3 regions of the Staphylococcus sp. IVB6181 genome follow, and region 3 is predicted to be linked to each of the others. Evidence: predicted binding sites of a transcription regulator. Region 3 holds the regulator's gene; each other region holds the start of a gene.
What was found. Region 3 encodes CtsR, which represses protease genes until heat stress. Its sites were predicted from a motif close to ATGGTCAATAAAGGTCAAACA; they were not measured.

Region 1 (11,194 bases), 240 kb from region 3:
GGGTGTCTTTGCGGCAGGCGATGTGCGCGAAAAAGGTTTAAGACAAATCGTTACAGCAACTGGCGACGGAAGTATTGCGGCTCAAAATGCGCAATCTTATATTGAAGGCATTAAAGATAAATTAGAAGCTGAAACAGAAGAAGCATAAGTAAAACACAAACAAGGTTTGAGTAGTGTATGCAGCGTTTAGTTGCATGCACATATTCAAACCTTTTTTCATAATATACGGTATTAATGTCCAACATAGAAATGAATATGATACTATTGTTATGATAAGGATATTATGAGCGAATTTAAATACAGGATGGTGTCGTCATGCAACATGAAGAAAATGAAGTCGTAAATAAGAGTGAATTATTAGTGGTTACGGGTATGTCAGGAGCGGGTAAGTCTGTAGTACTGCAAAGTTTAGAAGATTTAGGGTATTTTTGTGTAGACAATTTACCTCCGATTTTACTGCCGAAATTTGTTGAATTGATGGAACAAGGAACACCATCATTGCAAAAAGTCGCAATCGCAATTGATTTACGCGGACGCGAATTTTTCAAATCCTTAGTAAAAGAAGTAGATTTATTGCGCAGCAAGAATAAAATTATTGTTGACGTTATGTTTGTAGAAGCCAGCGAATCTAAATTGATTTCAAGATATAAAGAAACACGCCGTGCGCATCCATTAAGCGACAACGGTCAGAATTCATTGATTGACTCTATCAGAGAAGAACGTCAATCATTGTCTGAAATTCGCAGTTTCGCAAACTTTGTCATAGATACTACAGAATTAAAACCAAAAGAATTACGTGCAAAAATAAATAAACTCTTTAACAGAGATGATATCGAAACATTTAGTATCAGTGTTACAAGCTTCGGCTTTAAACATGGTATTCAACAAGATGCGGACTTAGTTTTTGATGTGCGCTTCTTACCGAATCCTTTCTATGTGAAATCACTGCGTCCGTTAACAGGAAACGACGATCCAGTGTATCAATATGTGATGAAATGGCAAGAGACTGCTATTTTCTATGATAAATTATTAGACTTATTGAAATTTATGATTCCAGGTTATAAGAAAGAAGGTAAGACGCAGTTAGTTATCGCTATCGGTTGTACCGGAGGACAGCATCGTTCTGTAGCTTTAGCAAAAAGATTGGCTGAAGACTTGAACGACAGTTACGACTATAATGTTTACGTTCATCATAGAGATGCACATATCGAAAGTGGCGAGAAAAATGAAAAAGCTTAAAATCGTATTAATCGGGGGAGGCACAGGTTTATCTGTCCTTGCTCGTGGTTTAAAAGATTTTCCGATAGATATCACTGCAATCGTGACTGTTGCGGATGATGGCGGAAGTACAGGAAAAATCAGAAGTGAAATGGATATCCCGGCACCCGGCGATATCCGAAATGTTATCGCAGCATTAAGCGATACGGAACCGACGTTGAAGGAGCTGTTCCAGTATCGTTTTAAAGAGAATCAAGTAGAAGGCCATTCTGTCGGTAATCTGCTGATCGCAGCGTTGACGAACATTATGGATGACTTTGGTCATGCAGTGAAAGAACTGAGTAAAATTTTAAATATCAAGGGCCGTGTGATTCCTTCAACCAATTCCAGTATTCGTTTGAATGCGGAAATGGATGATGGCGAAATTGTTTATGGCGAATCTAATATACCAAAACGCGAAAAACCGATTAAAAGGGTCTTTATCGAACCAGCAGATGTGCAGCCTATGGAAGAAGCGGTAGAAGCGTTAGAAGAGGCGGATTTAATAGTCTTAGGACCTGGTTCGCTTTATACTAGTGTGCTTTCAAACTTGTGTGTCCCAGGTATCGGTCAAGCGATTGTAGAAAGCTTGGCGCCTAAAGTCTATGTGTCTAATGTGATGACGCAGCATGGGGAAACAGATCATTTTGATGTGATGGATCATGTAAATGCCATTCACAGACATATGGATACCAAGTTTATTGATTATGTGATTTGCTGTATCAATCATGATTACAGCAAGGAAATTTTAGAGAACTATCGTAAAGAGCATGCAGAGCCGGTAAAGTATCATAAAGAAGAGATAGAAGCGGCTGGTATTGTACCGTTAACGGCAGATGACCTTGTGCATATCTCAGATAAGAATCGAGTCCGTCATAATACGACACGTTTATCACGTATGATTTATGAACTTGCACTTGATTTAACAAGTACAATCCAATTTAATCCAAAACAAAGAAAAAAATAACGAAAGGAATGGCACGGCATGAGCTTTGCATCAGACATGAAAAATGAATTGACAAGAATAGATGTCGATGATAAAAATGCGCGCGCTGAATTAAGTGCATTGATACGGATGAATGGTGCGCTCAGTTTGTCGAACCAGCAATTTGTCATCAATGTGCAAACTGAAAATGCGACAACAGCCAGACGTATCTACTCTTTGATTAAGAAAGTATTTAATATTGAAGTAGAGATTCTTGTTAGAAAGAAAATGAAATTGAAGAAAAATAATATCTATATTTGCAGAACGAAAGTGAAATCTCGCGAAATTCTGCATGAATTAGGTATTTTAAAAGATGGCGTATTTACGCATGCGATAGATTTGGACATGATACGTGATGATGAAATGAAACGCAGTTATTTAAGAGGTGCTTTTTTAGCAGGCGGCTCTGTTAATAATCCGGAAACGTCATCTTATCATTTAGAGATATTTTCGCTGTATGAGAGTCATTCAGAAGGCTTAACAGCGTTGATGAATGAGTATGAATTGAATGCAAAGCATCTTGAACGTAAAAAAGGCAATATCGTTTATTTGAAGGAAGCGGAAAAGATTTCTGATTTCCTAAGTTTAATCGGCGGTTATCAAGCGATGCTGAAGTTTGAGGATGTGCGTATTGTCAGAGATATGCGTAATTCAGTGAACCGTTTAGTGAATTGCGAAACAGCTAACCTGAACAAAACGGTCAGTGCCGCAATGAAACAAGTGGAAAGTATTCAATTGATTGATCAAGAAATTGGTATTGAGAATCTGCCTGATCGCTTAAGAGAAATTGCGAAGCTGCGTGTAGAGAATCAAGATGTATCTTTAAAAGAGTTAGGTGAAATGGTGTCGACAGGTACTATTTCAAAATCAGGTGTGAATCATCGTTTGCGTAAATTAAATGAATTAGCAGATAAAATCAGAAGCGGCGAACATATTGAAATGTAAACCATAAAAAGAAGACTGCACTTCCTTGAAAACAATCAGGAAAGTGCAGTCTTCTTTTAGTGTTTTATGGGTTTTATCTCTATTCTGTTACACTTTTCTTCGGAATCCAAAGGGCAATGAAGAAGCCGATAAAGTTAACCAGCGATAATAAGATAAACATCATTTTAAATGAATGCAAGTGACTCATCAGCTGCATAGAAAGTACCGGCGCAATCGCTGTACCGATAAATAACATGAAGGTATTGATAGATAAATAGAAACCTTTATCTTTCACTGTAAGCAAGCCGATTTGCGAAATCACAGAAGGGATGACAAATGCGATACCTGCAACAAAGATGACACTGAAGATAGTGATAATCAAGATATTGTGTGTCAGCCCCATGAATATCATAGAGATGCCTGCTGTGAGCAAAGCGATTAAGATAATGCGTTTAACACCTAAATGGTCACTGAGACGTCCGGCAAATAATGCCAGCAGCATACCGATAAGTCCAAACAGTTTAACAGTAGAGATTGTTGTTAAGTCTGCATTAATCGGATTTGAAGTCAGATATTCATTTAAGAGTGTATACATAGAAACAAATGAAGTTAAGATTGTCAGTGATACGAAGAAGCATAATACAATGCCTTTATAGTCAAAGATATGGCGCATATTTTTAAAGAATACCGAAAACTTCGTATCAGGCATGTGATAAGGGCTTTTAGGAATGGATTTATAAATCCATAAGATAAGCAAGAGATAAACGATTGTCAGAATAAAGTAAACCACACGCCAACTTGTATGCGCAGCGATAATATCACTCAAGTTTTGTCCTAAAACTCCTGAAAGCATAAAACTTGTACTGATAAAGCTGATTGCTGTAACACGCTTAGTAATCGGGAATACTTCTGTCACATATGTTAATGAGACCGGAGAGAAACTAGCGGCCGCAATACCTTGAATAACACGTACAATCAATAATAAAGCGAAGCTGTGGATAAAGCCAATCGCTAATGTGGTCAATGTCAGCAAGGCTAAGCCGACGAGTATGACTTTTTTCTTTCCGAATTTATCTGCGATAATACCGTAAAACATACAACTGACAGAATAGGAAACTGAAAAGACAACGCCGATTAAAGTAGTTGCACTTTCAGTCAGATGCAATTCTTCGCCCATAATCGGCATGAGCGGAATCGCAGAATACAAACTGCACATCACAGCAATACCTGAGATAAAGAAGACTGTGGTAATCAAGTTGTAATTAAATGATTGTTGTTTCAAGATAAACCTCCCTTTCTTTGAATAGATTAAATAGTTGATAGAGAATATATAAACAGACAAATAAAAAATGACATCATCATGCCATAAGAAATTTGTAAATCAATGAATCTAAATGTTTAAAACAGTGAAAAAAGGTCTGATTTCAGACAACCTTTGTTTTCACCTTTAAATTGCATTGTTAATTTTAACACATTTAATCGAGAATTAAATAGAAAGGGTTGATATTGAAATATTGTGACAATAGCAAGGGGCCAAAGCATAAAAAAGACCTTTCCTTAATGAAAAGGAAAGGCATTAAATTATTATGATGCGGTTGTGCTCGATTGTGTCTGTTTCTTATTACGTATAAAGTCGATGATCATACCAATCAGTGTTAAAGCGATAAATGGGAATAACCAAGCAAGACCTAAATCAGATAAAGGTAATTTTTGGTAAACCGCATTTAAAGGTTTGATAAGTTTAAAGGTATTGAAAATTTCAAGTACTGAAATGACCAATGTTGAAATGGTTGGTAAGATATAAGCGACTTTCAAGTGTGTCGGAATAGCAATTGCGAAGAGCGAAATCAACACTAACACAATTGAAATCGGATAAATAAATGTCAGTAAAGGTACTGCGATTTGTAATATCATATCTAGTCCTAGAATAGATATTAAGAAACCGACTAACGCAAATGAAACGACATATGTTTTATACGGAATTTTAGGGAACTTCTTCATACCGAAAGCGGCACTTGCGTTCACTAAACCAATACATGTTGTTAAACAAGCTAAGATGACAATCATACCGAATAAGATGTTTCCGAACGCACCGAACAAGCGGACTGAATTGTATGTTAAGATGCTTGCGCCGTTTTCAAAGCCTGGCTTGCTCGTTGTAATTCCTAAGTAAGCCAATGAGAAGTAGATTACTGTTAACAATACAGCTGATATTAAGCCTGAAAGTATCACGTTCTTCACAATCTTCTTGCTGTCAGTTAAGCCTGCAAGTTTAAAACTTTGTACAATAACAACTGAGAATGCCAATGCGGCAACTAAGTCCATTGTGTAATAACCTTCTAAAATACCAGAAACGAATGGTGCTTTTTCATATTTCCCGTGCGGTTGTCCTACAGGACCTTCTGGATTAACAATTGCTCCGATACATAATGCCCCGATAATGATTAATAGTGCGGGTGTTAAAATTTTACCTAAATTATCGACCATTTTAGTTGGATATAAGGCGATAAGTCCTACAACGATAAAGAAAACCAATGAGAATCCAACTAGTGTCCATGTATTATGGATAGGGATAATAGATTTCGCCCCGATTTCGTAAGCTACGTTTGCGGCACGTGGAATACCGTAAAGTGCTCCGATTGATAAATATATACATACAGCAAATATAAACCCAAATTTTGGATGGACACGGTTCCCGATAAATTCAACGCCTCCATCATAATAGGCAATGACAATCACTGTGATAAAAGGCATTAAAATACCTGTTATCGCAAAGCCTGTCATGCCAGTCCACATATTGCTTTGCGCGGTATAACCGAGCATAGGCGGGAAGATCAAGTTGCCTGCCCCAAAGAATAATGAGAAGAGCATTAAACCTGATACTAGTATTACTTTTTTCATATTAACCTCCTGGTGTTGCAAATCTTTCTCTATTTACAAAAATTTCTGACAATTTATGTAGATAAATTTCTATCAAACATATAAACTTTAACATATTTCCAAATATTAGAAAAGAGAATTTTTTTGAAAATTTAAAAGACATTAGAGCCAGTTAATAGAGAAATCAAAATAAATGGGCGAATCAAGAAGAAATAGGTGCATCAGCTTGGGATTTAACGCTGTATTTTCCAACAGACAAAAGAAAAGCCCTTAAACAAAGTGTTTAAAGGCTTAAAATTACCCCCTCGAAGGGAATCGAACCCCTATTTCAAGAACCGGAATCTTACGTGTTATCCATTACACTACGAGGGGTAAATATTAGCATGCAATTAATAGTGTACCTTTATCGGTTAGAGTGGTCAATATAGTCAATTTGAGAAGTATGAGTTTTATTTTTGACCATTTTTGACTTTTGGGTTAAAATAAAGATAATTCATTAAAAGTACAAGGAGGAAATAGAATGAATTTAATTCCTACAGTAATTGAAACAACAAATCGCGGCGAACGTGCTTATGACATTTACTCAAGATTGTTGAAAGACCGTATTATTATGTTAGGTTCAGCAATTGATGATAACGTAGCAAACTCAATCGTATCACAATTGTTATTCTTACAAGCACAAGATGCTGAAAAAGATATTTATCTTTATATCAATTCACCAGGCGGCAGTGTAACAGCTGGTTTCGCTATTTATGATACAATTCAACACATTAAACCTGATGTACAAACAATCTGCATCGGTATGGCAGCATCAATGGGTTCATTCTTGCTTGCTGCAGGTGCGAAAGGCAAACGCTTTGCTTTACCGAACGCTGAAGTAATGATTCACCAACCACTTGGCGGTGCACAAGGTCAAGCAACAGAAATCGAAATTGCTGCGACACACATCTTAAAAACACGTGCTAAATTAAACAAAATCTTATCTGAACGTACAGGTCAATCTATCGAACAAATCGAAAAAGATACTGATCGCGATAACTTCTTAACAGCAGATGAAGCGAAAGAATACGGCTTAATCGACGAAGTTATGCAACCTGAAAAATAAGATATTCAAGCATAAAGAAAGTTCCGGCATTATTGCTCCGGAACTTTTTTTGTGTCTTTCTTATTTTGCTTTTGATACATAACGAAATTGTAGACTGCCCATCCTAATATAATGATGCCGCTAACCAGATAGAAACATGCAATATACAGAGAAGGGATGGCGCGTGTCATTGAGAAGCTGCCGATACAGATTAACAGTATCGCAGCAATCATAAGTAATATTCGTGTTACCATACTACTTTTATCCATTGATCCACCTTCATTCAAAAACAATCTTGCTTTTAGTTTGTTTAAGTGAGTGCTGCTTGTTAAATAAACGCTCACAATTCAAATCTATTATATCTCTTTTTACTCATGAACTAAACTATCTAAAGCTGATTTCAAGTTAGGGTAGGCGAATTGGAAACCATATGCGTCTAAGCGGTTAGGAATCGCTTTTTGTGTGTCTAATATAATAGTTGCTCTTTGGCCTAATACTAGACGTAATAATGCACTCGGTACCCATGTTTCGTGCGGTTTATGCATTGCACGTGCAAGGGTATAGCCGAATAAGTTTTGACGTTCTGCGACAGGTGTTGTCATATTAAATACACCAGAAGCTTCGTCTTTATTGATTAAGAATAAAATGGCACGTGTTAAATCTGTGATGTGGATCCATGAATACCATTGGAAACCAGTGCCGAGTTTACCGCCTGCATAAAAACGATAAGGCAATTCCATCATCGGAAGCGCGCCGCCTTCATCTGACAGCACCATTCCGAAACGGCCGATAATAACACGTGTTTGATGCTGTTCGAATTTACGTGCAAATCGTTCCCATTGATAGGTAATATCTGATAGGAAATCATGCGGATCACACTGTGATAATTCAGTATAAGTGCGGTGAACATCAGGTCTGTAATAACCGACTGCACTGGCATTAAATAAAATTTCCGGGAATTTCCCTTTATGCTCAAACAGTTCATATAGTGCTTGTGTTGCTTGGATACGGCTTAACATTAAGGTTTGTTTATATTCGTCTGTCCATCTTTTGTTTAAAGTCGCACCTGCTAAATTGATAACGATATCAATATGATCAGGGACTTTATCTTCCCAGCCTTCTTTGTTCCAGTTAATATAGGTGATTTTCTCATCTAAGTTCTGACGATCTTGACGTGTCAAAATCGTAATGTGGGAGTCTGTGTTATGAATGGCATCAACTAAATGACTGCCTACCAAACCTGTACCGCCTGTAATTAGAAACTGCTTCATTACCTTTCACCTCATTAATAGTAATCATCATCAATTATAACAATGGATGTTCAGATTGTAGAAATTCTAAACATTCAATGATTATTCAATATTTAGTCATTAATATGTCAAGATAATCTAAATAATCTCGTTTAAATCACTTTTAGAAAAGTTATAATAGAAGTACCTTCGGAATTAATTAAACATCTCTTAATTAAAAATAGTATACCCCATAATATACATGCGAAGGTGAAATTTTGACTCCCTTTAGTTTTGGGCCTATGCGAGCAGCGTATAGGTTCATTATTTTTGTCTTCTTCCATTGATTGATGATGTTATTATAACAATCTTACTGTTATTAATCACTTGTATTGGATTTTAATGTTTCATTCCTTCAACTTGTAGATATTCTCAATATATAAAAAATCAATTGTTTGCCAACTAAAATGATGTATCCCTTGTGTGAAAATGTTATGATAAATAAATGAATACAGCGAAGAAATATTAGTGAAGTTATCAAGAAACGGGTAATAGATATTATCGTGAGAAAACACACTTGTACTTATATGAGAAAAAGAAATGAGACTGAAAAGAGGAGAGCGCATGTCTAACAATAAAATGAGTAGACTCGCAAAGATAGTGAGTTCTATCATCGTCATAATATTATTGTTTGGTTTAGCGTTTGCTACATTTGCTTTTGTAGATAATAACAAAAAAAGCAGCGAACGCTATAGTCAGCAGCAAAAGAAAGAGAAACAAGAGAAAAAAGAACATGCTGAGAAGAAAAAGAAAGAAGAAAAGCAAAAGCGCGAACAAGAATTAGAAGAACAAAGACAACAAGAAATTGCGAATCAGCAAGCTGCAGAACAGCAGCGTCAAAATGAAATCAATGCACAACGCGAGCAACAGCGCCAACAAGAACAAGCGCGTCAAAACGCTGCGGCACAAAAACAAGCTGAAAAACAACAAGACGACAAACAGAAAAAAGCTCAAGAAGCAGCACAAAAACAAAGAGAACAAGCTAGCAAAGAAGCAGCAGAAAAACAAAAAGCACAGCAAGAAGCACAACAAAAACGACAAGAAGAGGCACAAAAACAAGCACAAAAGCAAGCACAAGAACAAGCTCAAAAACAAAGAGAAGAAGCTGCACAACAGAGAGAACGTGCACAAGAACAAGCAAAACAAGAACAAAGCCAACGCAGCAGCCAATCTTCTCAACAACCCAGGCCAGGGCAAGAACAGCAGTCAAAACCAGTAAACGAATCTCAAAGCTCACAGCCTAAACCATCTGCACCGCAGCAAAATTCTCAATCTAATCAATCATCAAGTTCAAATCAATCAAGCCAAAGCAGCTCAGATGATGATTAATACAATTTTAAATAGTTAATGATAAGGCAGGAAGCTGATGTTTCCTGTCTTTTTTATGGCTGAAAATATTTGTAATGATTAATGAAAGGCATGAAGCGGGTATGTGATATATATCAGAAAAAAAGCAACCAAGCTGTGACTTGATTGCCTTAATATTTAAAATAAGTTGATTTAAGACATCAGGCTGATGAGCCAAGTGATGATTAATGCGATGACAGCGACTGCTGGAAGGCATCCGCATCCAAATGGCGTGCAGCCGAAGGAATAGTATTTTATCTTTCTGTCGTTTTCAAAGCGTGAACGCTGTTGTTCTTCTGGACTGCGGTTAAAATAGGAATCATCTTTGTATCTTGGATCATCAGGATCAATAACTTCTGGTTTATCATCATTATTATGAGTCAATCAGATACCCTCCTTTGTTAACCTCATTATAATAGAGAAGCTTCAGAAAATATATTTAAAAGAAATGAGGTTTTCAGATGATTTTTCTTTGAAGAAAAGGGTATAATGTAGATAAGGTAGTAGTGTTGTTTGCAACAATATATTGAACAACTCACCTTAGTTAATCTTAAAGCTTGCTTTTTATATCAGATGATAGTATTATGACAATTGTAAGAGATGTTATTTTTTGTCCCACCTGGGACTAAAAACGTCAAAGTGTGGTTGCATGCTGACCCTTAAAGAAAAAGAGGAGGAAATAGTAGTGGAAGACTTGCTTAAAGTCCAACAGAAATTGATTCCTGAGCTTGTCGAAAAAATGTACCGAAGATTTACTATACTCACTACTATCAAAATGCACCAGCCAGTCGGAAGAAGAAGCTTAAGCGAATTTATGAATTTGACTGAGCGTGTATTGAGATCAGAAACAAACACTTTGAAAAAGCAAGAGCTCATCAAAGTAAAACCGACAGGCATGGAATTGACTGCTGAAGGCGAAGCTTTGATTGAAGAGTTGGAATCTTATTTCGATATGTATTCTGATGGGTATCATTTGGCACAGTTGGTAAAAGAACGTTATCAAATCAAGAACGTTTTTGTTGTACCGGGTGATACAGATATGGATAGTGCTGTAAAGAAAGAAATGGGCAGTCAAGCAGGACAATTGTTAGAACGTACATTTTATAATGATGCTATCGTATCTATCACCGGCGGCTCTACAATGGCTGCTGTGAGCGAATCAATGCATATACTGCCGTTTAAAACTTTCTATGTCCCAGCAAGAGGGGGACTAGGAGAAAACGTAGTTTATCAGGCCAATACTATCGCAGCAAGTATGGCACAACAAACAGGCGGCGATTATACAACACTCTATGTTCCTGACAATGTCAGCGAATCCACATACGAGATGTTGCTGCAAGAGCCATCTGTTAGAAACACATTAGATTTAATCAAACAATCCAATATAACGGTTCACGGCATTGGTGATGCGCTGAAAATGGCAAACAG
Region 2 (11,194 bases), 400 kb from region 3:
TCAAAAACGAAAAGCTAATGAAATCGGTACGTTGATGCATACTGTAATGCAGCATCTGCCGTTTAAAACAGAGCGGTTAACAGAAGCGGAACTAGATGCATATATAGATGGACTAGTTCAGCTGAATATTATAGAAGATGATGCTAAAGCAGATATTCGAATAAGTGAGGTCATGGGCTTTATTAATAGTGATTTGTATCTGAAAATTGCACAAAGCAATCAAGTAATGCGCGAAGTGCCGTTTGTGGTCAATCAAAGCGAAGTCGACCAAAATATGGATCCGAATGAAGGGGTATCCATTATTCAAGGGATGATTGACTTGATTTATCGCGAAGGTGATCAATACTACTTTGTAGATTACAAAACAGATGCTTTCCACCAAAGATTAGGTGTGTCTGATGAGGAAATGGGTCAGCAATTAAAAGACCGTTATAAAGTACAAATGCACTATTATCGCGCAGCTTTAGAAACAATTTTGAATACAAAAGTGAAAGGTTACTTATACTTCTTCAAATTTGGTACGTTATCACTCGATGACTCAAACCATTAAGGAATTATAGATAGGGTAGAGATAATTAAAGGGAAATTGGTATACGCTATTAGCCAAAGTACCATAAAGTTTGATTATCTCTACTTTTTATTGAGAGAATTAATGAAATATTTGTTATTTTTCTGAAAATAAAGTTATAATGTAAGTTAAGATTGAGATGAGGAGCTGATATTGAATGAAATTCTTGTCATTCAAACATAATGATGAAACATCTTATGGTGTAAAAGTAAAACGTGAAGAAGCAGCTTGGGATTTAAGAAAAGTATTAGCTGATTTTGGCGAAGGCGACTTCCATCCTAAGACATTATTAGAAGGTTTAGAACAAAACCATACATTAGATTTCCAAGAACAAGTGCGTAAAGCAGTTGTTGCAGCAACAGATAGTCCGAACTCTGAAGACTATAAAGTACAATTTGCGGATGTAGAATTTTTACCGCCGGTTACTCCGCCGAATAATGTCATTGCTTTTGGCCGTAACTATAAAGAACATGCAGATGAGTTGAATCATAGTGTTGAAAGACTTTATGTCTTCACTAAAGCAGCATCATCTTTAACTGGTGATGAATCAACAATTCCAAACCATAAAGATATTACAGATACACTTGATTACGAAGGTGAATTAGGGGTTGTAATCGGTAAATCTGGAGAGAAAATTCCTAAAGGTCTGGCATTAGACTATGTATACGGCTATACAATCATTAACGATATTACAGACCGTACAGCACAACGCCAGCAAGACCAAGCATTCTTATCTAAAAGTTTAACAGGCGGCTGCCCAATGGGTCCTTATATCGTCACAAAAGATGAATTGCCGACACCTGAAGACGTAAACATTGTGACTAAAGTCAACAATGATATCCGTCAAGACGGCAATACAAGTCAAATGATCTTGAAAATTGATGAATTAATTGCTGAGATTTCAAAATTCGTCGCATTGCACCCTGGTGATATTATCGCTACAGGTACACCATCTGGTGTAGGTGCAGGCATGAATCCTCCGCAATATTTACAACCAGGTGATGAAGTGAAAGTGACAATCGATAATATCGGTACATTAACAAACTTTATCGCAAAAGAAGAAGAATAAAATATAAATACCTTACTTTCATCAAGCTGTTTGAGACAGCAGTTGATTAAAAGCAGCAAGTTGATTGCAGTGGAAAACTGCATTCGGCTTGCTGCTTTATTTTTTGTGTCGACATAAAAAAACTCACCACATAATTGTGATGAGTTCCTATTGCTTATTGGCCAATACCGAACATACTTGAGATCGGACCTTCAGGCAAGATAATACCTAATGCCATAGTAATAATAATTAAGACAATAACACCCCAGAAAAGTCTGTTATGTGATTGGCCGCGTTGTTTGCGGATTAATGTAGTTTCCATTAATGCCACAACTGCAACACCGCATACCATTTTCAATGTTAATAGCATGTGTGCGCTTCCTGTCGCTGTCGCAAATTCTACAACAATTTGCCAAACACCGCTGAATAAGATCAGTAATAGGAATAAGCGTAATGCCATGTGTAATGGTTTGTAAGCTTTTTTAGGGGCACCTGAAGATGTAAAACTTAAATATGCTGCGATAAATAAAATAATACCGATGACCCAACTGAAAATGTGTAAATGTAACATGTATTTTCCCCATTTCTTCGATATTCCGTATTCATCATAACATACATACAGTGCTTGATTATAATTATTATAATGTTCTTAATGTTGGATTTTGTATAGAATGTGAAAGATGAACGGTTTCACGTTAATTTTTAATACAAATTTTTAAAGATTATTTTGATTGTGCTTTATAACCTATGATATTAATAATGTCTTTTGGTGAACTGTACGGCGGTGCATAGGCAGGTTCGAATTCAGTCAGCTCATCAATTGTAAGTTGATTTTGCATTGCCATGGATAATACATCAATACGTTTATCTGCACCAGCTTTGCCGACTGCGGCTGCTCTTAAAATACGGCGTGATCCTTTTTCAAAGTAAACACGCAAGTGGATACGTTCAGCACCTGGGAAATAACCTGCATGACTGAGCTGTTCATTTTCTACCATTTCATAATCAAAGTGTTCTAAGTCATCAGGTGTAACACCGACACTTGTCAGTGTGTAATCAAAGAATTTTACAGCGTTTGAACCTAGGAAGCCTTTGAATGGCGGTGCTGTTTGGTGTGCAATATGCTGAGAAACGATACTTGCACCGCGGTGGGCTCCCCAAGCTAATGCGACACTTGTCGGCAAATCGACATGGCGATAGTAATAAGATGCGATATCTCCGATAGCATAAATATCTTCATAATTCGTTTGGAAATACTCATTGACCGGAATATAGCCATCCTCGTTACATGTTATATCAGTGTCTTCAAAGAACTCAGTGTTCGGCAGAATACCTAAGCCTTCAATAATCATATCGAAATCTTCTGCATTGCCAGATTTGAAGTGTACAGTTTTTCCCTCTACCTTATCAATTTCTTCATTAAGACGATAATCAATATTACGTTCATCCATCGCATCAAAGATGACATGATTCATATCTTGATCCATCAATTTGTTTACTTTTTCTGAGCGGTGAATCAATACCGTTTCTAAACCATTGATATGCAAGTTTTCAAGTACTTCCAATGATATATAGCCGGCACCTACAATTAAGACTTTCTTCACATCATGATGCTTGATAAATTGATCAATCGCATCTGTGTCTTCTAAGTTACGCAATGTGAAGGCCATATCAGTATCAAGCGGTAAGCGGTTTGCACGGCACCCGGGACTTAAAATTAATTTGTCATAACTATCTTCAAATGTTTCGCCTGACGTTCTGTTTTTTACTGTAACAGTTTTGTTTTGCGGATTGACACCGATGACTTCGTGATAAACGTGAGCGTCGATATCTTTGTTTGCTTTAAAGTCTTCTGGTGTATAATTTAAAAGCTCATCTCGCGAGTGAACGATACCGCCTAAATAATAGGGCAGACCGCAGTTTGCGAAAGTGACGTCTCTATCTTTTTCGTACACGGTAATTTTAAAGTCGGAATTTAATCTGCGTAATTGGCTGGCCGCTGTAGCTCCGCCAGCTACACCGCCTACAATAATAATGTGTGTCATTGCATAACCTCCATAAAAGATATGATTGTATAAAAAAACAAGGTTTGATGCGAAGTGTGGGATGAAAATACGAATGTTACACTTGCAAACCTTGAATAAGTTAAAATCTATAAATTAGTAAGAATGCACATTGGCATTGGATTGATAAGGAATATTGAGACTGAAAAAGTCATTTAAATAACGTCCGATACCGTCATTGTTATTAGAGTATGTGACTTCGTTTGCGATATATTTCAGCTCGTTCAAGCTGTTTTCCATCGCAATACCGTGTTTGGCATACTTAATCATTTCAGTATCGTTATCTTCATCACCGAAAGCGATAATGTGGTTACGGTCGACACCGAGTACTTCTGTCACACTATCAATACCTCTTGCTTTGCTTATACCCCGTTTTACAATTTCGATAACAGGGAAAGGTGCGCCCCAGCGGCGGTGTTCGATACTTTCAGCATAGAAGCGTGATAACATTTGTTTTACTCTTGGAATCATATGTTCATCAGCTTCAATCAAGATTGAAGTCGGTGCTTCATTCAGCTGGCTGACAATGTCGCCTGTTTCGATTTTCGGATTCCCCATCGAGAAACCTTCAAATAGGTGTTCATCATAAGTATCGATATACACATGATCTTTTACTTCAGCGATAATATTTTTAACTTGCATCGTACGTAACGATTCAATAATGCTTGAAGCTAAATCAGGATCCAAAGTTTCATGCGTGATTGGGAAATCTGAATCCGTCGGATTATGAACAAATGCGCCGTTAAAATTGACAATCGGTGTTGTCAATCCTAATTGCTCATAATAAGGACGGCTGGCTCTGAAAGGTCTGCCTGTCGCAATCATGATGTGGTGGCCTTGTGCTTTGAGTGTTTGTAAAACTTTAAATGTATAAGGTGAAATGTTTTTCTCGTCATTCAATAATGTTCCGTCTAAATCCAAACAAATTAAATAAGGTTCCATAATATATTCTCCTTAATGCTAAGTTGAAATTATAATCAAGCAACGTTGTAAAACGTCAATAAACATAGAGCGGAGCGAAGGCTGAATTGCCTTATTCTTCCAAGCTCAGTTAAACAAAACATTGTTGCTGCTGATGGTAAGACTCATTAATTGAGTGTATTCCTATAATAGCATTTTATTGGAGTTTTGTCGGATATTTGATATATTGTTATTAATGATTATTGCTTAGAGAGGTGAATATAATGGAGGAAGCATTAAAAGATAATATTTTAGGTGCATTAGAAAACGTAATCGACCCTGAACTAGGCATTGATATCGTTAACTTAGGGTTAATCTATAAAGTTAATCTTGAAGATGACGGTTTATGTAAAGTTGAAATGACATTAACGTCAATGGGATGTCCTTTAGGACCGCAAATCATTGAACAAATCAAAATGGTGCTTGCGGAAATTCCTGAGATTCAAGATACAGAAGTTAATATCGTATGGAATCCGCCATGGAACAAAGACATGATGTCACGTTACGCTAAAATTGCATTAGGCGTGAGCTAAGGATTGCTATTGCGTAAGTGAGATAAATATACAGAAACGACTTATTTGTTTAAAGCGAAAAATACAGCTGAAAACGATAGGTCGTTTCTTTTTATTTATAGTGTTATCAGGAAAAAGTTCACAAAATTGTTACATTTGGTTGTGTGGCTCTTTCTAAATAAAAGAATTAATTACATGAGCATAAAATATCTTGATATTGCAAGATTATTACATTATTATTACAATTGGTAAATAAGAAGTAAAAAAGCGGTACGAGTAGTGAACTGTACTGAGTAATGGAAAATCTAATAATAGAAAGAAAGGTAAGTGCATGAGTAATTTGAAACGAAGTTCATCTAAGAACAGCACGTCACCTGCGAAACCGAAAAAAATGAACTATATGCCTGGCCTTGATGGATTACGAGCTATAGCAGTCATCGGGATAATCATTTACCATTTGAACAAACAATGGTTATCTGGCGGATTTCTTGGTGTAGATACGTTCTTTGTTATTTCAGGATATTTGATCACAAGTCTCTTATTAATTGAGTATAAGCAAACAGGTACAATCAGTTTAAAGCGTTTCTGGTATAGACGTGTAAAACGTCTGATTCCAGCTATGTTGTTTGTGGTGAGTGTCACAACAATATTAACGCTGCTGTTCCAACGAGAAGAAATTGTGAAAGTGAAACACGATGCGATTGCGGCCATTTTCTATGTATCTAACTGGTGGTATATCGCAAAAGATGTGAATTACTTTGATCAGTTTTCATTTGAACCTTTAAAACATTTATGGTCATTAGCGATTGAAGAACAATTCTACTTGTTCTTCCCGTTAGTACTTATATTATTGTTGGCAAAAATTAAAAAACATAAACAAGTGGTATTAATCTTTTGGATTGTATCATTAGCATCATTATTAGCAATGGTAGTGATTGCACAACCCGACATGAACTTCTCACGTGTTTATTTCGGTACGGATACACGTTTGCAGACATTGCTTTTGGGTGTCATTTTAGCATTCTTCTGGCCGCCGAACAGATTGAAAAAAGATCCGCCGCTTGCGGTACGTTCGGCAGTAGATATTATGGGAACGTTAGCTTTAATTATTCTGCTTGGTCTGTTTGTCGTAGTTGAAGACCAAAGCTATTGGATTTACAATGGCGGATTCTATTTAATCTCAGGAATTACATTGTTCCTTATCGCAAGTGTTGTACATCCAAGCGGTTTATTAGCACGATTTATGGGCAACCCGGTATTTGTTTATATCGGACAGCGTTCATACAGTTTATATCTTTGGCATTTCCCAGTCACTGTCTTGATACATCGCCATTTTGTGGCAGGTCAAATTCCGGCATGGGTATACATTGTGGACGTTCTGCTTACATTAGGTATGGCAGAGTTCTCTTATCGATATGTTGAAACTCCATTTAGAAAACAAGGCTTCAAAATGCTGTCATTGAAAGCAAAATCAAAACGTGTCTTGGTTCGCTGGATTTGCTTGCTGGTGATTACTATTCCGTTTGCTGTTATATTGGCTGGAGTATTTGATCACTACGGTAAAGATAAAACAGAGGATAAAGCGACACAATTCAATACGAATGAAATCGATAAGTTTGTTGTGCGCCCAGTGCCTTATGGCAAAATGGACTTCCTCGGCAATGGCGGCGGCAAGCAGCAAGAAGAACAACTTGATGTCTATACAGATGTCAAGCCATTATTAATCGGTGATTCTGTAATGGTTGATATCGGCGAAAGATTTAAAGAACAAGTTCCGAATTCCGTGATTGACGGTAAAGTCGGACGTAATATGTTCCAAGCCAAACCGCTTATCAATGAAAAGTACAGTCACTATAATCAAAAAGGCGACAATGTCATTATTGAATTAGGTACAAACGGCGACTTTAATAAAGAACAATTAGATGATGTCATTGCTTCATTCGGCAAAGCTAATGTTTATTTAGTCAATACACGTGTACCGCGTTCATATGAAGGACATGTCAACCAATTGATGAAAGAAGCCGCAAAAGAACATAAAAATGTTAAGTTAGTCGATTGGTATAAACGCTCTGCAGGCCATTCTGAATACTTTGCACCAGATGGTATCCACTTAGAATATCCGGGTGTTAAAGCTTTATCAGATGAAATTATCAAAACAATGGGTCTGGATAAAAAAGATAAATAATGTTTAAACTACTGAAGTCGGGATCAACGCCTGACTTCAGTTTCTTTATATTTACAGGATTGAGTATGCGAAAGTCAAAGATGTTATGACTAAGAGAAAAAGGGTAAAAAAAGTAGTGGTTCTAAAGCGTTATAAGTTGAAATCAAAAGCACGAATGCTCTATACTAGGTGTAAGGTCAAAGTAAGTCAAAGTCAAAAGAAAACTTGCTTAGCATACTGAGTAACAGAGGTGAAGTCAATGGATGCAAATAAGATGACCTATGCTGTGCAAGAAGCATTGCAACAGGCAATTCAGATTGCACAAGCACATGAACAGCAAAATGTGGAAATTGAAGCGGTACTGACTGCCGCATTAAAAGAACCAGAAAGTTTATTCAATAGTGTATTAGAACGTGCAAATATTGATACAGATGCTTTATCAAAAGCGTATGAAGATAAACTAAAACGCCACGCAACAGTGAAAGGCGATAATATTCAATATGGCCAATATATCGGCAGCAAAACCAACGAACTGTTTAATAAAGCAGAAGCGATTATGCAAGAATATGATGATGACTTCGTATCAATGGAACATGTCTTATTAGCTGCTATGGCAGTCGACGATACAACTAAACAACATGTCGGAAACAAAGATGAAGTAATCAAAGAAATCATTAAGAAAATAAGAGGGGGAAATCACGTGACATCTCAAAACCCAGAAGCAAACTATGAAGCGCTTGAAAAATACGGTCGTGATTTAGTAGAAGAAGTCCGAAAAGGAAACATGGATCCTGTCATCGGACGTGACGAAGAAATTCGTAATACGATTCGTATTTTAAGCCGTAAAACTAAAAACAACCCGGTACTTATCGGTGAACCTGGTGTAGGTAAAACTGCTATTGTCGAAGGGTTGGCACAACGTATCGTTAAAAAAGACGTACCGGAATCACTGCTTGATAAAACAATCTTTGAATTAGACTTAAGTGCACTTGTGGCAGGTGCGAAATATCGCGGTGAATTCGAAGAGCGTTTGAAAGCGGTACTTAAAGAAATCAAAGATGCGGATGGCCGTATTATTCTCTTTATCGATGAAATTCATATGTTAGTCGGTGCCGGTAAAACAGACGGTGCGATGGACGCAGGCAACATGTTGAAACCTATGCTTGCACGTGGTGAATTGCATTGTATCGGTGCGACAACTTTAAATGAATATCGTGAATATATCGAAAAAGATTCCGCATTAGAACGCCGTTTCCAAAAAGTAGGTGTATCTGAACCAGATGTTGAAGATACCATTTCAATTCTGCGCGGCTTAAAAGAACGCTATGAAGTGTATCATGGTGTACGTATTCAAGACCGTGCGTTAGTTGCTGCGGCAGAACTTTCAGACCGCTATATTACGGATCGTTTCTTACCGGACAAAGCGATTGACTTAGTAGACCAAGCGTGTGCAACGATTCGTACAGAAATGGGATCTAACCCGACAGAACTTGACCAAGTGAACCGTCGTGTTATGCAGTTGGAAATTGAAGAAAATGCGTTGCAACATGAATCAGACAGTGTCAGCCAGCAACGCTTAAAAGAGCTGCAAGAAGAATTATCTAACGAAAAAGAAAAACAAGCAGCAATCCAATCACGTGTAGAACAAGAGAAAGAAAAAATCTCTAAACTCCAAGAAAAACGTGCAGAATTAGATGAAAGCCGTAAAGCATTAGAGGATGCTGAAAACAATTACAACTTAGAAAAAGCAGCTGAATTGCAACACGGTAAAATTCCTAAATTACAAAAAGAATTACGCGAATTAGAAGATGCTTTCCAAGATGGACAATCAGAAGACAGTGATCGTATTATCCGTGAAATTGTTACAGATGAAGAAATCGGAGATATTGTCAGTCAATGGACAGGTATCCCAGTGACTAAACTTGTAGAAAGCGAACGTGAAAAATTATTACACTTGGGCGATATCTTGCATGAAAGAGTCGTAGGTCAAGATAAAGCAGTGGACTTAGTATCTGATGCAGTTATTCGTGCACGCGCAGGTATTAAAGACCCTAATCGTCCAATCGGAAGCTTCTTATTCTTAGGACCTACGGGTGTAGGTAAAACAGAATTAGCTAAAGCATTAGCTTCTTCATTATTTGATTCAGAGAAACACATGATTCGTATCGACATGAGTGAATATATGGAAAAACATTCTGTCTCTCGTTTAATCGGAGCGCCTCCAGGCTATGTCGGTCATGATGAAGGCGGACAATTAACAGAAGCGGTACGCCGCAATCCTTATTCAGTAATTCTTTTAGATGAAGTTGAAAAAGCACATTCAGATGTCTTTAACGTATTGCTTCAATTGTTGGATGAAGGTCATTTAACAGACTCTAAAGGCCGCAATGTAGATTTCAAAAACACAATTATTATCATGACAAGCAACATCGGTTCTCAAATCTTGTTAGAACAAGTGAAAGAAACAGGTGTCATTACTGAATCAACAGAAAAAGCAGTGATGAACAGCTTAAATCAATACTTCAAACCAGAAATTCTGAACCGTATGGATGATATTGTATTATTCCGTCCATTATCTATTAATGATATGAGTATGATTGTAGATAAAATTTTAACAGAATTGAATATTCGATTATTAGATCAACGTATTTCAATCGAAGTATCAGATACAGCGAAAAAATGGTTAGGCGAAGAAGCTTATGAACCGCAATTCGGTGCACGACCATTAAAACGTTTTGTACAACGTCAAATTGAAACACCGCTTGCACGCATGATGATTAAAGAATCATTACCTGAAGGTACTACAATTACTGTAGATTTAGATGATGACGGTTTGCAATTCAATGTTAAAGAAGCACAAATTTAATATGCTATATGAAAGAACAGCCTTATCAGACGATAGGGCTGTTTGTTTTTTGGCAAAAGAAAAATCCAGCAATATATGCTGGATTGATCGTTCATAAAATTAATGATGGTTATCTTCCGATGCTGCAGATTGTTTAATCGGTTTCATAAGAGCATCTAAGATAACGACAACAATTGTAAAAATTACCGCTAATACTAATGGAAGAATCATATTTAACGGACCGCCGCCGGCTAAACTGTTTAATACGAAGTTAACCATTTCTAGCAGCAAAATAGACCAGAATAGTACCATAATGTATCTCATCTGTTGTGCCTCCATAAAATATCTTTACTTTAATTATAAATTAGAGTGGTTGCTTTGTATAGTGAAATCAGGAAATCGGTTACGATAAATGCAGTGTTTGCTATTCAAAATATCACATTTATTGTGATACGGACAATCAAATATTATAATAGGATAAGTAATTCCATAATGAATGATGATAAAGCACTTGTATTCAAAAAGTAGAATATGATAAATTAATACCTGGTATTAAAATTATTTTTAAGAAGGTGTAAAACCATGAATGTGGGTATTAAAGGTTTTGGGACTTATGTTCCAGAAAAAGTAGTAGACAATGCCTATTTTGAGTCTTTTTTAGAAACATCAGATGAATGGATTTCTAAAATGACTGGTATAAAAGAACGTAGATGGGCAAGCGAAGATCAAGAAACATCTGACCTTGCGTATGAAGCTAGTGTAAAAGCAATCAAAGATGCAGGTATTGAACCTGAAGATATAGATATGGTTATTGTCGCAACTTCAACAGGAGACTATCCATTTCCTACTGTCGGCAATATGCTGCAAGAAAGATTGGGATTAGGTAAAGTTTCAACAATGGACCAATTAGCAGCATGTTCAGGATTTATGTATTCATTAATCACTGCAAAACAGTACATACAGTCAGGAGACTATCACAATATATTAGTAGTCGGCGTAGATAAACTTTCTAAGATTACGGATTTAACAGACCG
Region 3 (11,194 bases):
GATCTTGTTCGAATACCATTTTTATATCGTCTCTCATTCTTTTAAACAAGTTATTCCCCTCCTATATATAACGAAAGCACCTCTAACAACTTAATGTCAGAGGTGCTTCGCACGGTTCCACTCTTCTTCAGTATGCGTGATACAAATGTTTCAAGGCATACTCTCTCAAATCCCGTATTTATCATTGTCTGAACCAAGGTGCATTCAATAACGCTCAAGATGTGCTCGCAGCAGCCGCACACTCTCTGGACTTGAAACTTTATTTACTAATCCTCAGTAATTACTTCTAATAATAGGTGGTTTGCGTTGAAAATTCAAGCAGTGTCCCCCATCGAAATTATAGATATTTTTTTAAACGGTTCAGTACTTTTTCTTTACCTAATACTTCAATCGTATTCGGTAATTCCGGACCATGCATTGATCCTGTTACTGCAACACGAATCGGCATAAATAATTGTTTGCCTTTAATACCTGTTTCTTTTTGAACTTCTTTGATTGTTTTTTTGATTTCAGCCGCTTCAAACGGTTCTAACGCTTCTAACTTGCCGTATAAATGTTCAATAAGTTCTGGCACTTGTTCACCGTTGATAACTTCTTGTTCTTCTTCGCCTAACTCGATTTCGTCTCTGAAGAAGATTTCAGAAAGCGGTACGATTTCACCTGCATAGCTCATTTCTTTTTGGTATAAACCGATTAATTTGCGACCCCAGTCTAAATCTTTTTCAGATGGTGATTCTGGAATCAATCCTGCATTAATTAAATGCGGCAATGCAAGTTCGAAGACTGTTTCTGAGTCTTTTTGTTTCATGTATTGGTTGTTAACCCAAGCTAATTTTTTCTTATCGAAGAATGCTGGTGATTTTTGCAAACGATTTTCATCGAATAATTTAATGAATTCTTCTCTAGAGAAAATTTCTTCTTCGCCTTCAGGTGACCAGCCAAGCAATGTAATGAAGTTGAATAATGCTTCCGGCAAGTAGCCTAAGTCGCGATATTGTTCGATGAATTGAAGGATTTGACCATCACGTTTACTTAATTTTTTACGTTGTTCGTTCACGATTAATGAAATGTGGCCGAAACGCGGCGGTTCCCAACCAAATGCTTCATAAATCATTAATTGTTTAGGTGTGTTTGAAACATGGTCATCACCGCGGATAACGTCAGAGATTTCCATGTAGTGGTCATCTGCAGCTACTGCGAAGTTGTAAGTCGGAACACCGTCTTTTTTCACAATAACCCAGTCGCCGATGTTGTCTGATTCAAATGATACTTCGCCTTTAACCATATCATCGAATTTATAGACTTTGCCTTTTGGTACACGGAAACGAATTGCCGGAAGACGTCCTTCTGCTTCGAATGCTTCTCTTTCTTCTTGTGTTAAATGAGCATGTTTACCTGCATAGCGCGGTGTTTCTCCGCGTGCAATTTGGCATTCGCGTTCCGCTTCTAATTCTTCTTCAGTCATATAGCATTTATATGCTTTATCTTCTGCTAATAATTGTTCTACTAAAGGATCGTAGAATTTACCACGTTCAGATTGACGATACGGACCATAACCATTGTCTTTATCAACAGATTCGTCCCAATCAAGACCTAACCATTTCAAGTTGCTGAATTGTGAAGATTCGCCGTCTTCTAAGTTACGTTTTTTATCCGTATCCTCAATACGTACAATAAAGTCTCCATCATAATGTTTAGCAAATAAATAGTTGAATAGTGCTGTTCTAGCGTTTCCGATATGCAAGTAACCTGTTGGACTCGGTGCATATCTGACTCTTACGCGATCACTCATTATTTCGTTCACTCCTGTATTTTTAGATTATTAAAAAGAAAGCGGCAAAATGTCCGTACATTTTTATACTTCCTTTTGAGATAGTGATTAATCAGAAAATGCTTGATTATCGTTTGCAAGACAAGGTCAAAAACCTGTGTATCGGCATGACTTTGACTGACAAGAAATAGCCAGGCAATTCTGTACCCATTCTTACTTATTGTAGCATTACAAGCCGTATTTGGTAAGCCCATTGCTTCAACTAAACGGCTGTAAATGCATCCTTGTTCCATGTGAAACAATAAACAAACTAGCGTTTCATCAATTTCGCAAAGACGATACGTCCTGATGATGTTTGCAGAATGCTTGTGATTTCAATATCGACATGCTGGCCGACGAATGTTTTAGCATCATCAATTACCACCATTGTGCCATCCTCTAAATAGCCGACACCTTGTCCCGGCTCTTTACCTATTTTCGTCAATAAGAGGTTGATTTGATCCCCTTGACGTACAGTAGGCTTCACTGCTTCTGACAAGTCGTTGACATTCAGTACTTTAATGCCTTGCACACGTGAAATTTTATTTAAATTAAAGTCTGTCGTAATCAAGTCTGCTTTGTATTTATGTGCCAGTTTAATCAATAAAGCGTCGATATCATTATATGATTTTTGCGGATGCACTACTTGTGAAGGATGATCTGCGTCATGAATTTTATTCAAGATATCCAAACCTCTTTGGCCTTTCTCTCTTTTGACGCTGTCTGTCGAATCTGCGACCACTTGCAGCTCATTGATTACACCTTGAGGAATCAAGATTTCACCGTCAAAGAAACCGCATTGAATCACATCTAAAATTCTGCCGTCGATCACAGCGCTGGTATCGATAATTTTCGGTGTTGCGCGCAGTGCGTTCATAGAAGCTGAACGTGCCATCTTTTCTGGCAGGAATGCTAACATCTCATCCCTTTTCTTCAAGCCGAACTGGAACCCTAAATAACTTAAAAAGACTGTAATGATAATAGGTAGGACATGAAGGAACAGTGATGAACCTATAATATTTAAAATAAAGGCAATCATTACAGAAATAAAGAGTCCCATAATCAATCCGATTGCCGCAAATAGAATTTCAACAGCACTGTGACGCATAATAAACACTTCTAATCGACGCAGTGTCCGCGTGATTTTCGGTATTAACAAACCGAAAATGATAAAGAAGCCGATAATTCCTAATAATGCTGCGATATACTTGTTTGTCAGCCATGGATACGTATGTACCAAATTCGTATCTTTCGCAATATCAGGAATAATCAAAATGCCTAAGCTGATTCCCAAAATGAAATAGCTTATGGTGACAATTGTCTTTATAATATTCATCTGATAGCCCCCTTTCTTTATATTTGGTATCAGCTTTTCATCAATGCAAAATTCAATGCTTCATGCACACTGGTTACACCGATGACTTGAATATTGTCAGGGAAATCCCAACCTCCTATATTTGTTTTAGGAATAATAACACGTTTAAATCCGAGTTTCGCTGCCTCTTGCACACGTTGTTCAATACGTGATACACGACGTACTTCCCCCGTTAAACCAACCTCACCGACAAAGCAATCCATACCATTGACCGGCTGGTCTTTGAAGCTGGATGCGACTGCTGCGATGATAGCCAAGTCGACTGCAGGTTCTGTCAGACGTACACCGCCTGCCACTTTAACGTACGCATCTTGCTGCTGAAGCAGGTAGCTTTCTTTCTTCTCTAAGACCGCCATCAGCAAGTTCAAGCGGTTATGATCAATTCCAGTCGCCATACGTCTCGGGTTATTGAATGTCGTCGGTGTGACTAAGGCTTGTACTTCAATTAATAAAGGACGTGTTCCTTCCATAGTCGGTACAATCGTTGAACCCGCAACATTCGTTGAGCGTTCTTCTAAAAACATTTCTGAAGGGTTTTTGACTCCTTTTAAACCGCTGTGTTTCATTTCGAAAATACCCATTTCATTGGTTGAACCGAAACGGTTTTTCACTGCACGCAAAATTCTGTATGCATGGTGTTCATCGCCTTCGAAGTATAAGACGGTATCCACCATATGTTCTAATAAACGCGGTCCGGCAATTTGACCTTCTTTGGTCACGTGACCCACGATAAAGGTCGCAATGTTCATCTGTTTTGCGATTCCCATCAAGATTTGCGTACTTTCTCTGACTTGCGATACTGAACCTGGTGCTGAACTGATATCAGGATGATAGACAGTTTGAATAGAGTCTACTACGACTAAATCAGGCTGTGTTTGTTTTACAGCCTCTTTAATCACTTCTAAATCCGTTTCCGCAAATACATTCAATTGACTTGAATCTTCTTCTAAGCGATCTGCACGCAATTTCGTTTGGTTCAGTGATTCCTCACCGGTAATATATAATACTTTCTTATTTTGAGATAATGCAGAACAAATCTGCAGCAGCAATGTAGATTTCCCGATACCCGGGTCGCCGCCGATAAGCACCAGCGAACCTTGTACAATGCCTCCGCCCAAGACACGATCAAATTCAGGCGAGCTCGTGTGGATACGCGGTGTCGTTTCATGCTGCACTTGATTTAATTTTGTTACTTTAGCTGTTTGTTCGCGTGTACGCATCCCTCTGCCGCTGGGTGCTTCTTTTTGAGAGATTACCTCTTCCATTTGGTTCCAAGCTCCGCAATTCGGGCATTTCCCCATCCATTTCGGTGATTGGTAACCACAAGCCATACACTCGAATGTCACTTTCTTTTTCGCCAAATTTACACCACCTATTTTTATGTGAAAAACATATCTATTTTACCGCTTTATGCATTTAAATGCTATTAATGATTGCTTTACTATTTTATACCTGAATCCTGTCCGCTCACAATCATAAATAGTATGATTTAAAATAATCATATCAGATTTCTTTGCGGTCACATATTATAACACCTTTAACCGATTATAACCCCAAAATATAAAAAGACTCCCTTTAAGCAGCACTGATTTCAGCCGCTGCTTAAAAAGGAGCCTTTGCTCAACAAATACTGATATTACTTCAACATCGCTTATGCTTTTGTTGCTGTAGTTTCAGTTTCATCTGTTTTGCGATCATTAATATTATATTCGAATTTTTCACCGTTATGGTCCACTACAACATCTTTGCCTTCTAATTGGTTGCCGTCTAAGATCAAATCACTTAAGTTATCTTCAACTGTTTTTTGAATTGCTCTGATCAATGGACGTGCACCGTATTGAGGGTCATAACCTTCTTCAGCGATTTTTTCTTTCGCTGCTTCAGTTACTTCAATATTAATATCTTGTTCAGATAAACGATCTGTAAGCTGGTTGACCATTTTCGTAACGATTTCTTTCAATTCAGCTTTATCAAGTTTGTGGAAGACAATGATATCATCGACACGGTTTAAGAACTCTGGACGGAACGCATTTTTCAGTTCTTTCAACATTGTACTGCGGATTGTTTCATAGTCCGCACCTTCATCATTACCGCCGCCGAAACCAGCGAAGCGTTGATCTTGAAGTTCTTGTGCGCCGACGTTTGAAGTCATGATAATCACTGTATTGCGGAAGTCTACACGACGTCCTTTTGTATCCGTTAAGAAACCATCATCTAAAACTTGAAGCATGATGTTGAATACATCAGGGTGTGCTTTTTCGACTTCGTCGAATAAGATAACTGAGTAAGGTTTGCGTCTTACTTTTTCAGTTAATTGGCCGCCGTCATCATGACCTACATAGCCCGGAGGCGCTCCGACTAAACGACTCACTGCGTGTTTTTCCATGAATTCACTCATGTCGACACGAATCATTGCATCTTCGTCTCCGAACATTGATTCTGCTAATGCGCGTGCTAATTCAGTTTTACCTACACCTGTCGGTCCTAAGAAGATGAAGCTTCCGATTGGACGTTTAGGGTCTTTAAGACCTGCACGTGCACGACGTACTGCTTTACTGATTGAAGTCACAGCATCTTTTTGACCAATTACACGTTTGTGCAATGTGTCTTCTAAGTTAAGCAGACGTTCAGATTCTGTTTCGTTCAAGCGTGTTAATGGAATGCCTGTCCATCCGGCAATGACTTCAGCGATATCATTTTCTGTTAATGATGTGTTAGAACCGCCTTGTGCATTTTTCCATTCATTTTTCGCTTCTTCATATTGTTTTTCTAATTTTGTTTGTTTATCGCGAAGGTTCGCAGCGTTTTCGAATTCTTGTGAATGTACTGCTGCGTCTTTTTCATTTTTAACTTTTTCAATTTCTTGTTCGATTTCTTTCAAGTTTGAAGGTGTTGTATGACTTTTCAGTCTTACTTTTGAACTTGCTTCATCGATTAAGTCGATTGCTTTGTCTGGTAAGAAACGATCTGAAACATAACGGTCGCTTAAACGCGCAGCTGCTTCAACCGCTTCATCAGAAATATTAATACGGTGATGCGCTTCGTAACGATCGCGTAAACCTTTTAAGATAGCAATTGTATCTTCAACTGTCGGTTCATCAACTTGTACAGGTTGGAAACGACGTTCTAATGCTGCATCTTTTTCAATGTGTTTACGGTATTCATCTAATGTTGTTGCACCGATTGCTTGCAGTTCACCGCGTGCTAATGCTGGTTTTAAGATATTTGAAGCATCAATAGCACCTTCAGCACCGCCGGCACCGATTAATGTGTGCAATTCATCGATGAATAAGATAACGTTGCCTGCTTGGTGAATTTCTTCCATAACTTTTTTCAATCTTTCTTCGAATTCACCGCGGTATTTTGTACCGGCAACAACTGTACCCATATCAAGAGACATTACACGTTTGCCTTTTAATGTTTCTGGTACTTCATTATTTACGATTGCTTGTGCTAAGCCTTCAGCAATTGCTGTTTTACCTACCCCTGGTTCACCAATCAATACTGGGTTGTTTTTAGTACGGCGGCTTAATACTTCAATGACACGTGTAATTTCTTTATCGCGTCCGACAACCGGATCTAATGTGCCGTCTTTTGCGATGACTGTTAAGTCGCGTGCCAAGCCGTCTAACGTAGGTGTGTTATTTGATTTAGCAGCTTGTGCATTTTTATTGCTCATTTCAGGACTGCCAAGTGCTTTAACCACTTGTGCGCGTGCTTTTGTAATATTTAAATCCAAGTTTGCGAATACACGTGCAGCTACACCTTCGTTTTCGCGGATTAAACCAAGCAGGATATGCTCTGTTCCGACGAAGTTATGGTGTAATTTGCGTGCTTCGTCCATTGAAAGTTCAATGACTTTCTTAGCTCTTGGTGTATAGTGCAATGTACCGATTTGTTCTTGGCCTTGACCGATCAGTTTTTCAACTTCTGATACAACCAAGTCTTCTGTAATACCGAAACTTTCTAATACTTTTGCTGCAATACCCTCAGGTTCTTTCATTAATCCAAGCAGCAAGTGTTCCGTTCCGATATTTGAGTGATTCAAACGAATCGCTTCTTCTTGTGCATGTGCTAATACACGTTGTGCACGTTCTGTTAATCTGCCGAATAACATAGCAAAACCTCCTATTTTATATGTTCTCTGATTACATTTGCTCTTTGTTCTTTAATTGAAATTCGATTATTTTCGTCTATTAAGAATGGCGATTGAATTGCGACCATCATTTGGTTGAAATTAAAGTCAGGCAATTCATCAATGTAGCCTAAATCAATACCTAATTTGACTTCGCTCAAACGCGTTGATGCTTCTTCCATAGAAATCATACGGCTATAGCGTAGCAGACCCAGTGAACGGTAAATACGATCTTGCATTTCAATGAGACTGTGATAGTCTAATTGCTTGCGGATCTGCATTTCTTCAGCAATAATCTGCTGAACAATTTCTGTTAAAGTTTCAATAATTTGTTCTTCCGTTCTTCCCAAGGTCAACTGGTTTGAAACTTGATAGATGTGTCCGTACACTTGAGAACCTTCTCCGAAAATACCGCGGATTGTAAAGCCGAAACGATTAATTGTTTGTGCAATACGATTCATGCGTTTCATAATCGAAAGTCCCGGCAAGTGCAGCATGACACTCGCACGCATACCTGTTCCGATGTTTGTCGGACAAGTCGTTAGATAGCCGAGTTGTTCATCGAAACTGATATCTAAAGCGCGATCAAGCCGATTATCTATTTCTGAAGCGCTTTGATATAAGCGTTCCAAGTCCATATCTGAACTCATTGTCTGTATTCTGATATGATCTTCTTCATTTACCATTATGCTTAATGATTCATCTTCATTCAACAATACTGCTGAAGCCGGCTGCTCTATCAGTTCTTTACTGATGAGATGTTTGGCAACTAATTTCAGTTTATCTGTCTGCTCAATCATTTGAAGGTTGATAACTTTCAAATCCGGCAAAGCATCTTGTACTTCGTTGATGACTTTTTGTCCTTCAACATCTGAAGTAAACATTAAGGGATGAACATGATTATTCAAGTTTCTGGCAAGTCGAATACGTGAAGACATCACCACTGGTGTTGCAGCGTCTTGCTGCATCCAATTACTCATGTACATTGAATGTTCGCTCATGTATTATCCCTCGCTTTCTTCTTTTAGTGCTTTAATCTCATCGCGGACAACCGCAGCTTCTTCAAATTCTTGTTTCTCTATCAATTCTTGTAAATATTTATCTTTTGCTTCTATTTGTTTCTTAATTGCTAATTTGTGCTGAGAGGAGACAGGTGTCTTGCCGACATGCTCGATTTGACCGCCTTGCACACGTCTGACAATATCCACAATATCCTCTTTAAAAGTAGTGTAACATTGTGCACACCCAAACTTCCCTTTATATGCAATATCTTTCAGTGTCATATGGCAATTCGGGCATTTCTTTTCTTCTCTGATAGTTAAGTCTTCTAATTGTATACCGTGCTTAGATGCCAAATGCTGAAGGATTTGTTTTATAACAAAAGAGCCTTCCATGTCATCTTGATTGTTCTGCCATGTAGGTTCCTCTTCATTACTTTCTGCTATTACTCTCTTTATTGTTTTAGATTGTATTTCATTTTCGCTGTGCTTATCAGACTTTGGTGTATGCATTGATTTGTCAGCCATGTGCAGCCTCCTATCTATTAATAGTAATTAATGACCGGTAACAGCTGTTTCAATATATTTGCTCGAACAATATCTCTTGCGACAACTTCCATTCTAAGTGTGTCTCTATCTATCACTGCAAGCATCATTTTGGCTTCGCGCAGTGTAATATATTGATTATCAAGCAATCCTTCGATCACATAATGTGCTTGTTGCTGAGAAATAGAATCGCCGATGATTTGTAAGAGGTGATCAATGTAACCCTTCGTATCCTTAGTTTCAACTTTCGTGATTCGGATATAACCTCCACCACCGCGTTTACTTTCAATTTCATAACCGTGTTCATTGGTGAATCTTGTCTTAATTACATAATTAAGCTGAGAAGGCACACAGTCAAAGCGTTGAGCAATATTCGCTCGTTGTATCTCAACAACATCTTTATTTGATTCCTCAAATAAATGTTTAATGTACTGTTCTATGATGTCGGACATATTGTGCATGGATATCACCCCTTTTTTGACCTTCTTTGACTATATTATATGACCAACTTTGACCTTTTTCAACCAATATGATTTAAAAAATTTTCGACAACCTTAAAATTGGGATGTTCGTGAGCGGTATTTTCCTGTATGATATTGGATGAAATAAAATATAAAGGATGAAGTTAAACCATGCATATACTTATTGCTTTAATTGGGATTATTTTCTTTTTAGCACTTGCATTTGTTTTCAGTTCTGATAAGAAGAATATCAAATGGAAATATGTGGGTATCTTGCTTGTCATCCAATTCATCTTCGCTTTCCTACTATTAAAAACAAATGTGGGAATTACTGTAATTGGTGGCATTGCCCATGGCTTCTCTTACCTGTTGTCTAAAGCAGCAGAAGGAGTTAATTTCGTGTTTGGAGGGTTTAAATATGTAGACCCTAAAAACCCGCCGTTCTTCTTTAACGTATTATTGCCGATCGTATTTATCTCTGCGATTATCGGGATCTTGCAATATACGAAAATCTTACCGCTTATTATTAATGTTTTAGGTTTCTTGATTTCAAAAATCAACGGTATGGGACGTTTAGAATCTTATAATGCCGTAGCAGCTGCGATTTTAGGACAATCTGAAGTATTCATTTCATTGAAAAAACAACTGCCTTACATACCTAAGCAGCGTTTATATACTTTAACTGCTTCTGCGATGTCTACAGTTTCCGCTTCAATTATCGGTGCATACTTTACATTATTAGATCCTAAATATGTGGTAACAGCGATTGTCTTAAACTTATTCGGCGGTTTCATTATCGCTTCAATCATCAACCCTTATACAGTGGATGAAAAAGACGATAAATTATTAGTCGAAGAGACAGGCGCAAAACAGTCGTTCTTTGAAATGTTGGGAGAATATATTTTAGACGGCTTTAAAGTGGCAGTGATTGTAGGTGCGATGTTAATCGGTTATATCGCTATTATCGCTTTATTAAACGGTATTGTCAGCGGTATTTTCTCTGGCGTATCCGGCGGCGCAATCAAATGGGACTTCCAAACATTAATCGGATTTGTGTTTGCACCATTTGCATTCTTAACAGGTATTCCTTGGGGAGATGCAGTGAAAGCAGGCTCATTAATGGCGACTAAATTATTATCTAACGAATTCGTTGCAATGCTTGATTTAGGCAAAATGCAAGGCTTATCAGAGCGTGCAGTCGGCATTACGTCTGTATTCTTAGTATCATTTGCGAACTTCAGTTCTATCGGTATCATTTCAGGTGCCATCAAATCTTTAAACAACGAAAAAGGCGACGTAGTTGCCCGCTTCGGTCTTAAACTTTTATTCGGTGCAACACTTGTATCATTTATTTCTGCAGCAATTGCAGGATTCTTCATGTAAACACCTTACTACACAACGGCTTCCTTTTCAGGAGGCCGTTTTTTGCGTTGCATTTCATCGTTGACCTTGTCATCTACTAGTTTTTGCTGTTCAGGTATCAAATTTGTTTCAGTATTGTCCCCAGGTTCTGCATTTTCACCGTTTTCATTTTGTTCAGTTTGGCCAGTATTTCCATTATCTGCGAAAAATTGCAGTTTCAACTTTAATAAGCGTTCAGATTGTAATAAGTTTGTCATGTTTTGCACCTCTTATAGTATTGAGCACGGTTTGGGTATAATAAAAAGCCACCACATTAAATGTGATAGCTTAGCTTAAAATATATTTATTTGCATAAAAATCAGATAAACTTTCATTCTTTTTAATGCATTCTTTTAAAATTAAAACTTTTTGCCGTTCGGTAGTCACTTGCATATACATTGTTTCTGGTTCTTCACCAAACTTTTTAATGTATTCTTTTAATACTTTTTCATAATTAACCAATTTTCA

Region 1: the regulator CtsR is predicted to act here: its motif matches at 6,499-6,519, upstream of clpP (ATP-dependent Clp endopeptidase proteolytic subunit ClpP).
Region 2: the regulator CtsR is predicted to act here: its motif matches at 7,509-7,529, upstream of clpB (ATP-dependent chaperone ClpB).

What each region holds. Positions count from the first base shown of each region.
Region 1 is NZ_CP095096.1:2,277,208-2,288,401, reverse strand. It holds gene trxB (thioredoxin-disulfide reductase) at 1-148, shown strand, start outside; gene rapZ (RNase adapter RapZ) at 316-1,239, shown strand; gene yvcK (gluconeogenesis factor YvcK family protein) at 1,226-2,224, shown strand; gene whiA (DNA-binding protein WhiA) at 2,243-3,187, shown strand; gene MUA90_RS11200 (MFS transporter) at 3,267-4,448, opposite strand; gene brnQ (branched-chain amino acid transport system II carrier protein) at 4,751-6,067, opposite strand; tRNA gene MUA90_RS11190 (tRNA-Arg) at 6,347-6,418, opposite strand; gene clpP (ATP-dependent Clp endopeptidase proteolytic subunit ClpP) at 6,567-7,151, shown strand; gene MUA90_RS11180 (hypothetical protein) at 7,181-7,399, opposite strand; gene MUA90_RS11175 (TIGR01777 family oxidoreductase) at 7,499-8,401, opposite strand; gene MUA90_RS11170 (hypothetical protein) at 8,984-9,748, shown strand; gene MUA90_RS11165 (hypothetical protein) at 9,920-10,150, opposite strand; gene MUA90_RS11160 (sugar-binding transcriptional regulator) at 10,452-11,194, shown strand, end outside.
Region 2 is NZ_CP095096.1:2,119,858-2,131,051, reverse strand. It holds gene addA (helicase-exonuclease AddAB subunit AddA) at 1-550, shown strand, start outside; gene MUA90_RS10360 (fumarylacetoacetate hydrolase family protein) at 726-1,637, shown strand; gene MUA90_RS10355 (YisL family protein) at 1,792-2,187, opposite strand; gene MUA90_RS10350 (CoA-disulfide reductase) at 2,339-3,661, opposite strand; gene MUA90_RS10345 (Cof-type HAD-IIB family hydrolase) at 3,776-4,621, opposite strand; gene MUA90_RS10340 (metal-sulfur cluster assembly factor) at 4,864-5,172, shown strand; gene MUA90_RS10335 (acyltransferase family protein) at 5,483-7,336, shown strand; gene clpB (ATP-dependent chaperone ClpB) at 7,575-10,181, shown strand; gene MUA90_RS10325 (YjzD family protein) at 10,281-10,484, opposite strand; gene MUA90_RS10320 (beta-ketoacyl-ACP synthase III) at 10,743-11,194, shown strand, end outside.
Region 3 is NZ_CP095096.1:2,522,175-2,533,368, forward strand. It holds gene cysE (serine O-acetyltransferase) at 1-37, opposite strand, end outside; gene gltX (glutamate--tRNA ligase) at 338-1,792, opposite strand; gene MUA90_RS12410 (PIN/TRAM domain-containing protein) at 2,082-3,146, opposite strand; gene radA (DNA repair protein RadA) at 3,176-4,546, opposite strand; gene MUA90_RS12420 (ATP-dependent Clp protease ATP-binding subunit) at 4,837-7,302, opposite strand; gene MUA90_RS12425 (protein arginine kinase) at 7,314-8,321, opposite strand; partial or broken gene MUA90_RS12430 (UvrB/UvrC motif-containing protein) at 8,325-8,729, opposite strand; gene MUA90_RS12435 (CtsR family transcriptional regulator) at 8,864-9,325, opposite strand; gene MUA90_RS12440 (NupC/NupG family nucleoside CNT transporter) at 9,497-10,708, shown strand; gene MUA90_RS12445 (hypothetical protein) at 10,717-10,944, opposite strand; gene MUA90_RS12450 (hypothetical protein) at 11,015-11,188, opposite strand.